DNA from 3 places in the Streptomyces sp. NBC_00631 genome. Region 2 is predicted to be linked to each of the others. Evidence: predicted binding sites of a transcription regulator. Region 2 holds the regulator's gene; each other region holds the start of a gene.
What was found. The regulator HrcA, encoded in region 2, represses chaperone genes, less so after heat shock. The targets are predictions, from matches to a motif close to TTNGCACTCNGNNNNNCNGAGTGCNAA.
Positions count from the first base shown of each region.

Region 1 (3,274 bases), 2.9 Mb from region 2:
CGGACCGGTGGACGAGGCCGAGGTCCGCCCCGCCGCGGGCCAGCAGGCCCACCGGGCCGCCGTCCCGGACTCGCACGCCGCCCTGGCCGCCGCCGCCCGGCGCTGGGGGCTGGACGCGGTCCCGCTGCGGCCCCCGGCCCCGCCGAAGCACAAGCCGAGGATCACCGCTCGCGACGGCTTCGAGGTGGACGGCCAGGTGGAGGACGACCTGCCCCCGGTCTTCACCACCGTCCCCACCAGGAAGAAGGTCGTCTTCCTCACCATCGACGACGGCGCCGAGAAGGACCCGGACTTCCTGCGGATGATGAGCGAGCTGCGGATCCCCTACACCGCGTTCCTCAGCAACTACCTGGTCAAGGACGACTACGCCTACTTCCGCCGGATGCAGGCCGAGGGCCACACCCTCAACAACCACACCCTCACCCACCCCTACCTGCCCGGTCTGACCTACGAAGAGCAGAAGCACGAGATCTGCGGCATGCAGGACATCATGAGGAGGGAGTTCGGCAAGGCGCCGACGGTCTTCCGGCCGCCCTACGGCAACTACAACGGCGACACCCTGCGGGCCGCCAAGACCTGCGGCATCAGGTACGCGCCGATCTGGGACGAGGAGGTGTTCGTCGACCACTGGGAGTACCGCGAGTGGGACCGCAGCCTGCACCCCGGTGACATCGTCCTCACGCACTTCCGGGGCCGTGACGACTGGGACGGCACCATGGTCGACGACATGCGCCGCTTCCTGAACAAGGTCACCCGCGACGGCTACGCGGTGGCGCGCCTGGAGGACTACCTGTGAGCCGACCGAGGGCGACGGCCGCTTTCCCGGCCGCCGCCCTCCTGGCCGCCGCCCTCCTCATGTCGGCCTGCGCCCCGTCCGTCGACCCCATCGAACGGCTCGGCAGGAAGGCGGCCGACCGGGTGCACCCGCACGGCCCGGCCGGCGAGCCGACGTACCGCCAGTGGGGGCTGGCCGCGCCCCTTCCCCCGGCCCCGCGCCCGCCGCTGCACCCGCTGTCCTTCCGCACCGTCCTCCCCCCGGTCGTCGACCACATCCCCACGTCCGACCGGGTCGTCTTCCTGACCTACGACGACGGCGCCGAGAAGGACCCCCGCTTCGTCGACATGGTCCGCGAACTGCGCCTGCCGGTGAGCATGTTCCTCACGGACAGCGTGGTCGGCCCCGGCTACGGCCACTTCGCCCGCCTCCAGTCGGTCGGCGCGAGCGTCCAGAACCACACCCTCGACCACCCGGCCATGCCCGGCCTGCCGTACGCGGGCCAGCGCGCCGAGATCTGCGGCCAGCAGGAGAAGCTGAAGTCCCGCTTCGGCATCCGCCCCCGCCTCTTCCGCCCGCCCTACGGCACCTACGACACCACCACCCTGCGCGCGGCGGCCGACTGCGGTGTCACGGCGGTGGTGCTGTGGCGGGCGGCGATGACCCCCGACGGCATCACCTACCGGAGCGGGGACAAGCAGCTCCACCCCGGCGACATCATCCTGGTGGGCCCCGACGAGGCCCTCGGCCCGCCCCTCAGAGAGCGCACCGCCAGGCTGCTGCGCAGGGTGCAGGCGGCCGGTCTGACGGTGGGCCGGCTTGAGGACTACCTGTAGGCAGTTTTCCGGCCGACGACGCCGCTCAGCCACACATCCAGCCCGTCCGGCCGCCCGCCGACGACGGCCTCGCCACCAAATCCAGCCCGTCCGGCGCCTGAGGACGAGGCCGAAGGCCGAAGGGGGGCCGGGGGCGCAGCCCCCAGGGACGGCCACCACAACTCCGGTCACCCCGGATTTTTTCGGCGCCGCGCCGCAGGCAATTGGCACTCCGCTTGACCGAGTGCTAATCGCGGTCATAGTCTCGGCACTGGCACTCGGCAGATGAGAGTGCCAACAACGCGACGGGCAGGTCCGGCACCCGCGACGACGGATCCACCTGGTCGCCACCTCAGACAGTTAACCCCGTGAGATCTCCGAAGGGGGAGGTCGGATCGTGACGACCGCCAGCTCCAAGGTTGCCATCAAGCCGCTTGAGGACCGCATTGTGGTCCAGCCGCTCGACGCCGAGCAGACCACGGCCTCCGGCCTGGTCATCCCGGACACCGCGAAGGAGAAGCCCCAGGAGGGCGCCGTCCTCGCCGTGGGCCCGGGCCGTTTCGAGAACGGCGAGCGCCTGCCGCTCGACGTCAAGGTCGGCGACGTCGTGCTCTACAGCAAGTACGGCGGCACCGAGGTGAAGTACAACGGCGACGAGTACCTCGTCCTCTCGGCTCGCGACGTGCTCGCGATCATCGAGAAGTAGTTCACCTCAAGCACATCCTGCTTTGAGCTGCGCCCCTGGCCCCCGCGACCTTGTGAAGCCGGGCGTCAGGGGCGCGGTTCGTTTCACCCACGCTTTCCGAGAGGGCTGAACCGCTCCCATGGCGAAGATCCTGAAGTTCGACGAGGACGCCCGTCGCGCCCTTGAGCGCGGCGTCAACAAGCTTGCCGACACGGTGAAGGTGACGATCGGCCCCAAGGGCCGCAACGTCGTCATCGACAAGAAGTTCGGCGCCCCCACCATCACCAACGACGGTGTCACGATCGCCCGCGAGGTCGAGATCGAGGACCCGTACGAGAACCTCGGCGCCCAGCTGGTGAAGGAGGTGGCGACCAAGACCAACGACATCGCGGGTGACGGTACGACCACCGCCACCGTGCTGGCCCAGGCGCTCGTCCGCGAGGGACTGAAGAACGTCGCCGCCGGTGCCTCCCCGGCCGCCCTGAAGAAGGGCATCGACGCCGCGGTCGCCGCCGTCTCCGAGGACCTCCTCGCGTCGGCCCGCCCGATCGAAGAGAAGTCCGACATCGCCGCCGTCGCCGCGCTGTCCGCCCAGGACCAGCAGGTCGGCGAGCTCATCGCCGAGGCGATGGACAAGGTCGGCAAGGACGGTGTCATCACCGTCGAGGAGTCCAACACCTTCGGCCTGGAGCTGGACTTCACCGAGGGCATGGCCTTCGACAAGGGCTACCTGTCCCCGTACTTCGTGACGGACCAGGAGCGCATGGAGGCCGTCCTGGAGGACCCCTACATCCTCATCAACCAGGGCAAGATCGCCTCCATCGCCGACCTGCTCCCGCTGCTGGAGAAGGTCATCCAGGCGGGCGCCTCCAAGCCGCTGCTGATCATCGCCGAGGACGTCGAGGGTGAGGCCCTCTCCACTCTCGTCGTCAACAAGATCCGCGGCACCTTCAACGCGGTCGCGGTCAAGGCCCCCGGCTTCGGCGACCGCCGCAAGGC
Region 1 covers NZ_CP107734.1:6,723,722-6,726,995, forward strand. Annotated here, with positions in the region: gene OHB00_RS31025 (polysaccharide deacetylase family protein) at 1-796, shown strand, start outside; gene OHB00_RS31030 (polysaccharide deacetylase family protein) at 856-1,611, shown strand; gene groES (co-chaperone GroES) at 1,988-2,296, shown strand; gene groL (chaperonin GroEL) at 2,415-3,274, shown strand, end outside.
Region 1: a site for HrcA is predicted at 1,815-1,841, ahead of groES (co-chaperone GroES). Genes of this name have one in related genera too.

Region 2 (3,274 bases):
GCCGCGGGGACGGCCCCGACCCTCGATCGACCGAGCCGCGGGGCGGCCTCACTTCTTGATCGACCGAGCCGCGGGGCGGCCTTGCTTCTTGATCGACCGAGTCGGGTGGTGGGTGGGCGAGGGTTTCGGGGGTCCAGGGGGCGGAGCCCCCTGGCGGGGTCGAAGGGGCGGAGCCCCTTCACGGCACCATGTCAACGCCCGTTGAACGCGTCCTTCAGTCGGCTGAACAACCCTTGCTGACCCGGCTGGAACTGCCCCTGCGGCCGTTCCTCCCCACGCAGCTTCGCCAGCTCCCGCAGCAACCGCTCCTGCTCAGGATCCAGCTTCGTCGGCGTCGTCACCTCGACATGCACGATCAGGTCACCCCGACCGCCACCCCGCAGATGCGTGACCCCACGCCCGTGCAGCGGAATCGACTGCCCAGACTGGGTGCCGGGCCGGATGTCGATCTCCTCCAGCCCGTCCAGCGTCTCCAGCGGCACCTTCGTACCGAGCGACGCCGCCGTCATCGGAATCGTCACCGTGCAGTGCAGATCGTCCCCGCGCCGCTGGAACGTGGAGTGCGGCAGCTCGTGGATCTCGACGTACAGGTCACCCGCGGGACCCCCGCCGGGCCCGACCTCGCCCTCACCGGCGAGCTGGATCCGGGTGCCGTTGTCGACACCGGCCGGGATCTTCACGGTCAGCGTCCGCCGCGACCGCACCCGCCCGTCACCCGCGCACTCGGGGCACGGCGTCGGCACGACGGTCCCGAACCCCTGGCACTGCGGGCACGGCCGGGAGGTCATGACCTGCCCGAGGAAGGACCGCGTCACCTGCGAGACCTCACCACGGCCCCGGCACATGTCACACGTCTGGGCGGAGGTGCCCGGCGCCGCGCCCTCACCGTTGCAGGTGTTGCAGACGATCGCCGTGTCGACCTGGATGTCCTTGGTCGTGCCGAAGGCCGCCTCGTCGAGCTCGACCTCGATCCGGATCATCGCGTCCTGGCCGCGCCGCGTACGCGACCTCGGCCCGCGCTGGGACGCCGTACCGAAGAACGCGTCCATGATGTCCGAGAAGTTCCCGAAGCCACCGGCCCCGAAGCCCCCGGCCCCCGCGCCGCCGCTCTGCGAGAGCGGATCCCCGCCGAGGTCGTAGACCTGCTTCTTCTGCGGATCGGAGAGCACCTCGTAGGCGGCGTTGATCTCCTTGAACCGCTCCTGGGTCTTCGGATCCGGGTTGACGTCCGGGTGCAGCTCGCGCGCGAGCCGACGGAAGGCCTTCTTGATCTCTTCCTGCGACGCGTCGCGGCGCACGCCGAGAACGGCGTAGTAGTCCGTGGCCACTTACGACTCCGCCAGGATCTGTCCGACGTACCGTGCCACCGCTCGTACCGCTCCCATCGTTCCCGGGTAATCCATGCGCGTCGGTCCGACCACGCCGAGTTTGGCGACTGCCTCGCCGCCCGAACCGTAACCGACCGACACCACGGACGTGGAGTTGAGTCCCTCGTAGGCGTTCTCGTGACCGATGCGTACGGTCATGCCCGAATCCCCCGCCTCGCCCAGGAGTTTGAGGAGGACGACGTGCTCCTCCAGAGCCTCCAGGACGGGCCGGATGGTGAGGGGAAAGTCATGTCCGAAGCGGGTGAGATTGGCGGTGCCGCCGATCATCAGCCGCTCCTCGTTCTCCTCGACGAGTGTCTCCAGCAGGGTGGAGAGCACCGCCGTGACCGCGCCGCGGTCCTCGACCTCGAAGGCCTCCGGCAGGTCCTCCACCAGCCGGGGCACGTCCGCGAACCGGCGTCCCGCGACCTTGCTGTTCAGCCGGGCCCGCAGATCCGCCAGAGACGTTTCCCCGAAGGGCGCCGGGCAGTCGACCATCCGCTGCTCGACCCGTCCGGTGTCGGTGATCAGTACCAGCATCAGCCGGGCCGGGGCCAGCGCGAGCAGTTCCACGTGGCGCACGGTCGACCGCGTCAGCGACGGATACTGCACCACCGCCACCTGCCGCGTCAGCTGAGCCAGCAGCCGCACGGTACGCGCCACCACGTCGTCGAGGTCGACGGCGCCGTCGAGGAAGTTCTGGATGGCCCGCCGCTCGGGCGCGCTCATCGGTTTGACGCCGGCCAGTTTGTCGACGAACAGCCGGTAGCCCTTGTCGGTGGGGATCCGCCCCGCGCTGGTGTGCGGCTGGGCGATGTACCCCTCGTCCTCCAGGGCGGCCATGTCGTTGCGCACGGTCGCCGGCGAGACGCCGAGGTTGTGCCGTTCGGTCAGCGCCTTCGACCCGACCGGTTCCTCGGTGCCGACGTAGTCCTGGACGATGGCGCGCAATACCTGAAGCCTGCGTTCACTCAGCATCCGGCGCCACACCTCCAGAAAGTCGTCCCGCGGCCTTTCGGGTCCTTCGGGTCCTTCGTGTCTTTCGTCTGGCACTCTGTGAGCGCGAGTGCCAGCGTCCCCGGCCCAGTGTACGGCCGTGGGGTACTGACTGGGCAAGGTCGGTCAGGACCCATGGCGTTCTACGGCTAGCGTCGCGGCATGACGGTGACTTGGGAAGAGCTGGGCTGGGAGCGGGTGGCCGACGGGGTCGGCCGGTGCCGGCTGCCGGGCTGGGACTGCACGGCGGGTCTGGTGCTGGGCGCGGGCACGGCCCTGATGGTGGACGCCGGGTCGAGCCTGGCGGAGGGCGCACGGTTGCGCGTGGAGGCGCAGGCACTGGCCGACCGCCGTGTGACTCATCTCGCGCTCACCCACCCGCACTTCGACCACGTCTTCGGGGCGGCCGCCTTCGCTGGCGCGGACCTGTACGCGGCGGTGGGCACGGAGGCCGTCTTCGCCTACGACCGCGAGGAGCTCCGCCTGGACGCGGTCCGCAACGGCCTTCCCTCCCCGGAGGCCGAGGAGGCGGCCGACGCCCTCCCCCGCCCGCGCCACCTGGTCTCCGGCGAGTGGACGCTCGACCTGGGCGACGGCCGCCAGGCCCTGCTGGCCAACGTGGGCCCCGGCCACACCCCCCACGACCTCGCCGTCCTGGTCCCCGGCGACCCGGAGGTGGTGTTCTGCGGCGACCTGGTGGAGGAGTCCGGCGATCCGCAGGCCGGCCCCGACGCCGTACCGTCGCGATGGCCCGCGGCCCTGGACCGCCTGCTCTCGCTCGGCGGCGAGAACGCCCTGTACGTACCCGGTCACGGAGCGGTGGTCGACGCGGCGTTCGTGCGGGCCCAGCGCGACGCCCTGGCGGCCCGTTTCGGCGTGTCGTAGGCGCACCGGTTCGGCTTCTCCTATCG
Region 2 covers NZ_CP107734.1:3,849,321-3,852,594, forward strand. Annotated here, with positions in the region: gene dnaJ (molecular chaperone DnaJ) at 192-1,328, opposite strand; gene hrcA (heat-inducible transcriptional repressor HrcA) at 1,329-2,345, opposite strand; gene OHB00_RS17630 (MBL fold metallo-hydrolase) at 2,526-3,248, shown strand.

Region 3 (3,274 bases), 1.3 Mb from region 2:
TGCCGAGCCGTCAGGCTCAGAAGTCCATGTCACCGCCCGGCATGCCGCCCGGAGCGGCCGCGGCGGCCTTCTCCGGCTTGTCCGCGATGACGGCCTCGGTGGTGAGGAAGAGCGCGGCGATGGAGGCGGCGTTCTGCAGGGCAGAGCGGGTCACCTTCGCCGGGTCGATGATGCCCTCGGCGATCAGGTCGACGTACTCACCGGTCGCGGCGTTCAGGCCGTGGCCCGGGGTGAGGTTGCGGACCTTCTCCACCACGACGCCGCCCTCAAGGCCGGCGTTGACGGCGATCTGCTTCAGCGGGGCCTCAAGGGCGAGCTTCACGGCCTGCGCGCCGGTCGCCTCGTCACCCTCCAGCTCCAGCTTCTCGAAGACCTGGGAGGCCTGCAGCAGGGCCACGCCACCACCGGCGACGATGCCCTCCTCGACGGCCGCCTTGGCGTTGCGCACCGCGTCCTCGATGCGGTGCTTGCGCTCCTTGAGCTCCACCTCGGTCGCGGCACCGGCCTTGATGACGGCGACGCCACCGGCGAGCTTGGCCAGGCGCTCCTGGAGCTTCTCGCGGTCGTAGTCCGAGTCGGACTGCTCGATCTCGGCGCGGATCTGGTTGACCCGGCCCTGGACCTGCTCGGTGGAGCCGGCGCCGTCGACGATGGTGGTCTCGTCCTTGGTGATGACCACCTTGCGGGCGCGGCCCAGCAGGTCGAGGGTCGTGTTCTCCAGCTTGAGACCGACCTCCTCGGAGATGACCTCGCCACCGGTGAGGATGGCGATGTCGTTCAGCATCGCCTTGCGGCGGTCGCCGAAGCCCGGGGCCTTGACGGCGACGGACTTGAAGGTGCCGCGGATCTTGTTGACGACCAGGGTCGACAGGGCCTCGCCCTCGACGTCCTCGGCGATGATCAGCAGCGGCTTGCCCGACTGCATGACCTTCTCCAGGAGCGGGAGCAGGTCCTTGACGGAGCCGATCTTGGAGTTGGCGATCAGGATGTACGGGTCGTCGAGGGACGCCTCCATACGCTCCATGTCGGTGGCGAAGTACGCCGAGATGTAGCCCTTGTCGAAGCGCATACCCTCGGTGAGCTCCAGCTCCAGACCGAAGGTCTGGGACTCCTCGACGGTGATGACGCCTTCCTTGCCGACCTTGTCCATGGCCTCGGCGATGAGCTCGCCGATCTGGGTGTCGGCGGCGGAGATGGAGGCCGTGGAGGCGATCTGCTCCTTGGTCTCGACGTCCTTCGCCTGCTCAAGCAGGGCACCGGAGACAGCCTCGACGGCCTTCTCGATACCGCGCTTCAGGGCCATCGGGTTGGCGCCGGCCGCGACGTTGCGCAGGCCTTCCTTGACCAGGGCCTGGGCGAGCACGGTCGCGGTGGTCGTACCGTCACCGGCGACGTCGTCCGTCTTCTTGGCGACTTCCTTGACCAGCTCGGCGCCGATCTTCTCGTACGGGTCCTCCAGCTCGATCTCCTTGGCGATGGACACACCATCGTTGGTGATCGTGGGGGCGCCCCACTTCTTCTCAAGGACGACGTTGCGGCCCTTGGGGCCGAGGGTGACCTTGACGGCGTCGGCGAGCTGGTTCATACCGCGCTCAAGGCCGCGCCGCGCCTCCTCGTCGAACGCGATGATCTTGGCCATGTGAAGTGGTCCCTCCAGGACTGGGGGTGAGTCTTCGGACCGCGCCCGCGCCCGCGACGGACGGCTCGCCGACCCGTGGGTTCCTTGCCCCACCCGGCCTGCGGGCCTCACCGACCCGGTCCTTCTTTGTCACTCTCACCTTCAGAGTGCTAACGCCAATGATTAGCACTCGCCCATCGAGAGTGCAAGGCGCGCTCGCGAAGCGAGTGCTCGTCGAGGGGCGGCGGTCGGGTGACGGGCGGCCGCGAGCGCCCCCGGGGATCGGCCCCCGGAGTCGGCCCGCCCGGGCTCGTGCCCAGGCATGCCGAAGGGCTCGTGCCCCGGGAGGCACGAGCCCTTCGAAGAAATACAGAAGAACGTCGCTGACAGTCGGCGCGTGCTTCAGCTGGTCGCCAGCCGGACCATGTCCGCCTGCGGCCCCTTCTGGCCCTGCGAGATCTCGAAATCGACCCGCTGACCCTCTTCCAGGGTGCGGTAGCCGTCCATCTGAATCGCGCTGTAGTGGACGAATACATCCGCACCACCGTCGACCGCGATGAAGCCGTACCCCTTCTCCGCGTTGAACCACTTGACGGTGCCCTGAGCCATGCCTAACTCCCCTATTACTGGCCCTTGCACAGATCCACACTTCGCGGATCCGGGTCAGACCTCACCCCCCATTGGTTGGGGGCGTGCGCCGGAACGCGTCGACCGCGGCTGAATGTATCTGTCCAACTGCCGTCTGCAACAGGTCAATCGGACGAGAATTCTGGACGGGAAGGGTCCGGAATGTAGCAAGAATTCGGCCGAATTCAGGGCAAGTCGGGCCCCATAAAGGCCGCAAAAGCCGCATATAACCCGCACACTTTGGCTACTTCTTGTCGGGCTCGCGGTATCGAATACAGGGCCCCCGACCTGGAGATCGGGACCGTGTTCCCCAACTGTACCGCGCTCAACCACACAGAATTGCCCCCTCCGCTTCTCTCACGGAGGGGGCAATCCGATGAACAGTCGGTGATCGGCGTTACCGAAGGTAATGTTCGGTCATTCGATCAGCCTGTCAAGCAGGTCAGCACGTCAGCCGCCGGCCACGGCCGGGATGATGGAGACACCGACCCCGTCCGGGGTGGCGGTCTCCAGGCCCTGCTCGAACCGCACGTCGTCGTCGTTGACGTACACATTCACGAAACGGCGCAGCTTGCCCTGGTCGTCGAGGACGCGCGCGGAGATCCCGGTGTGGTTCTTCTCCAGGTCGGAGATGACCTCGCCGAGGGTGGCGCCTTCGGCGGTGACTTCGGCCTGGCCGCCGGTGTAGGTGCGCAGGATGGTGGGGATGCGAACGGTGACGCTCACGTTTTTACCTCCGGTCTGGGCAACGCCCTATTTCTCAGGGGACTCAGGCGAGCCCGGCCTCACGGAAAGACTCCAGATTCGGGCGAATGGTCGCGGTGAGTCCGGTTCCCGCAACCGCGTCCAGCGTCTTCAGTCCATCACCGGTGTTGAGTACAACGACCGACTTCGCCGGATCAATCAACCCATTCTCAATGAGCTTTTTGGTGACTCCAACCGTCACTCCGCCGGCGGTTTCCGCGAAGATTCCCTCGGTCCGCGCAAGGAGCTTGATGGCGTCGACGACCTGCTCGTCGGTGACGTCCT
Region 3 covers NZ_CP107734.1:5,140,449-5,143,722, forward strand. Annotated here, with positions in the region: gene groL (chaperonin GroEL) at 17-1,639, opposite strand; gene OHB00_RS23475 (cold-shock protein) at 2,021-2,227, opposite strand; gene OHB00_RS23480 (MoaD/ThiS family protein) at 2,696-2,971, opposite strand; gene thrC (threonine synthase) at 3,015-3,274, opposite strand, start outside.
Region 3: a site for HrcA is predicted at 1,802-1,828, ahead of groL (chaperonin GroEL). Genes of this name have one in related genera too.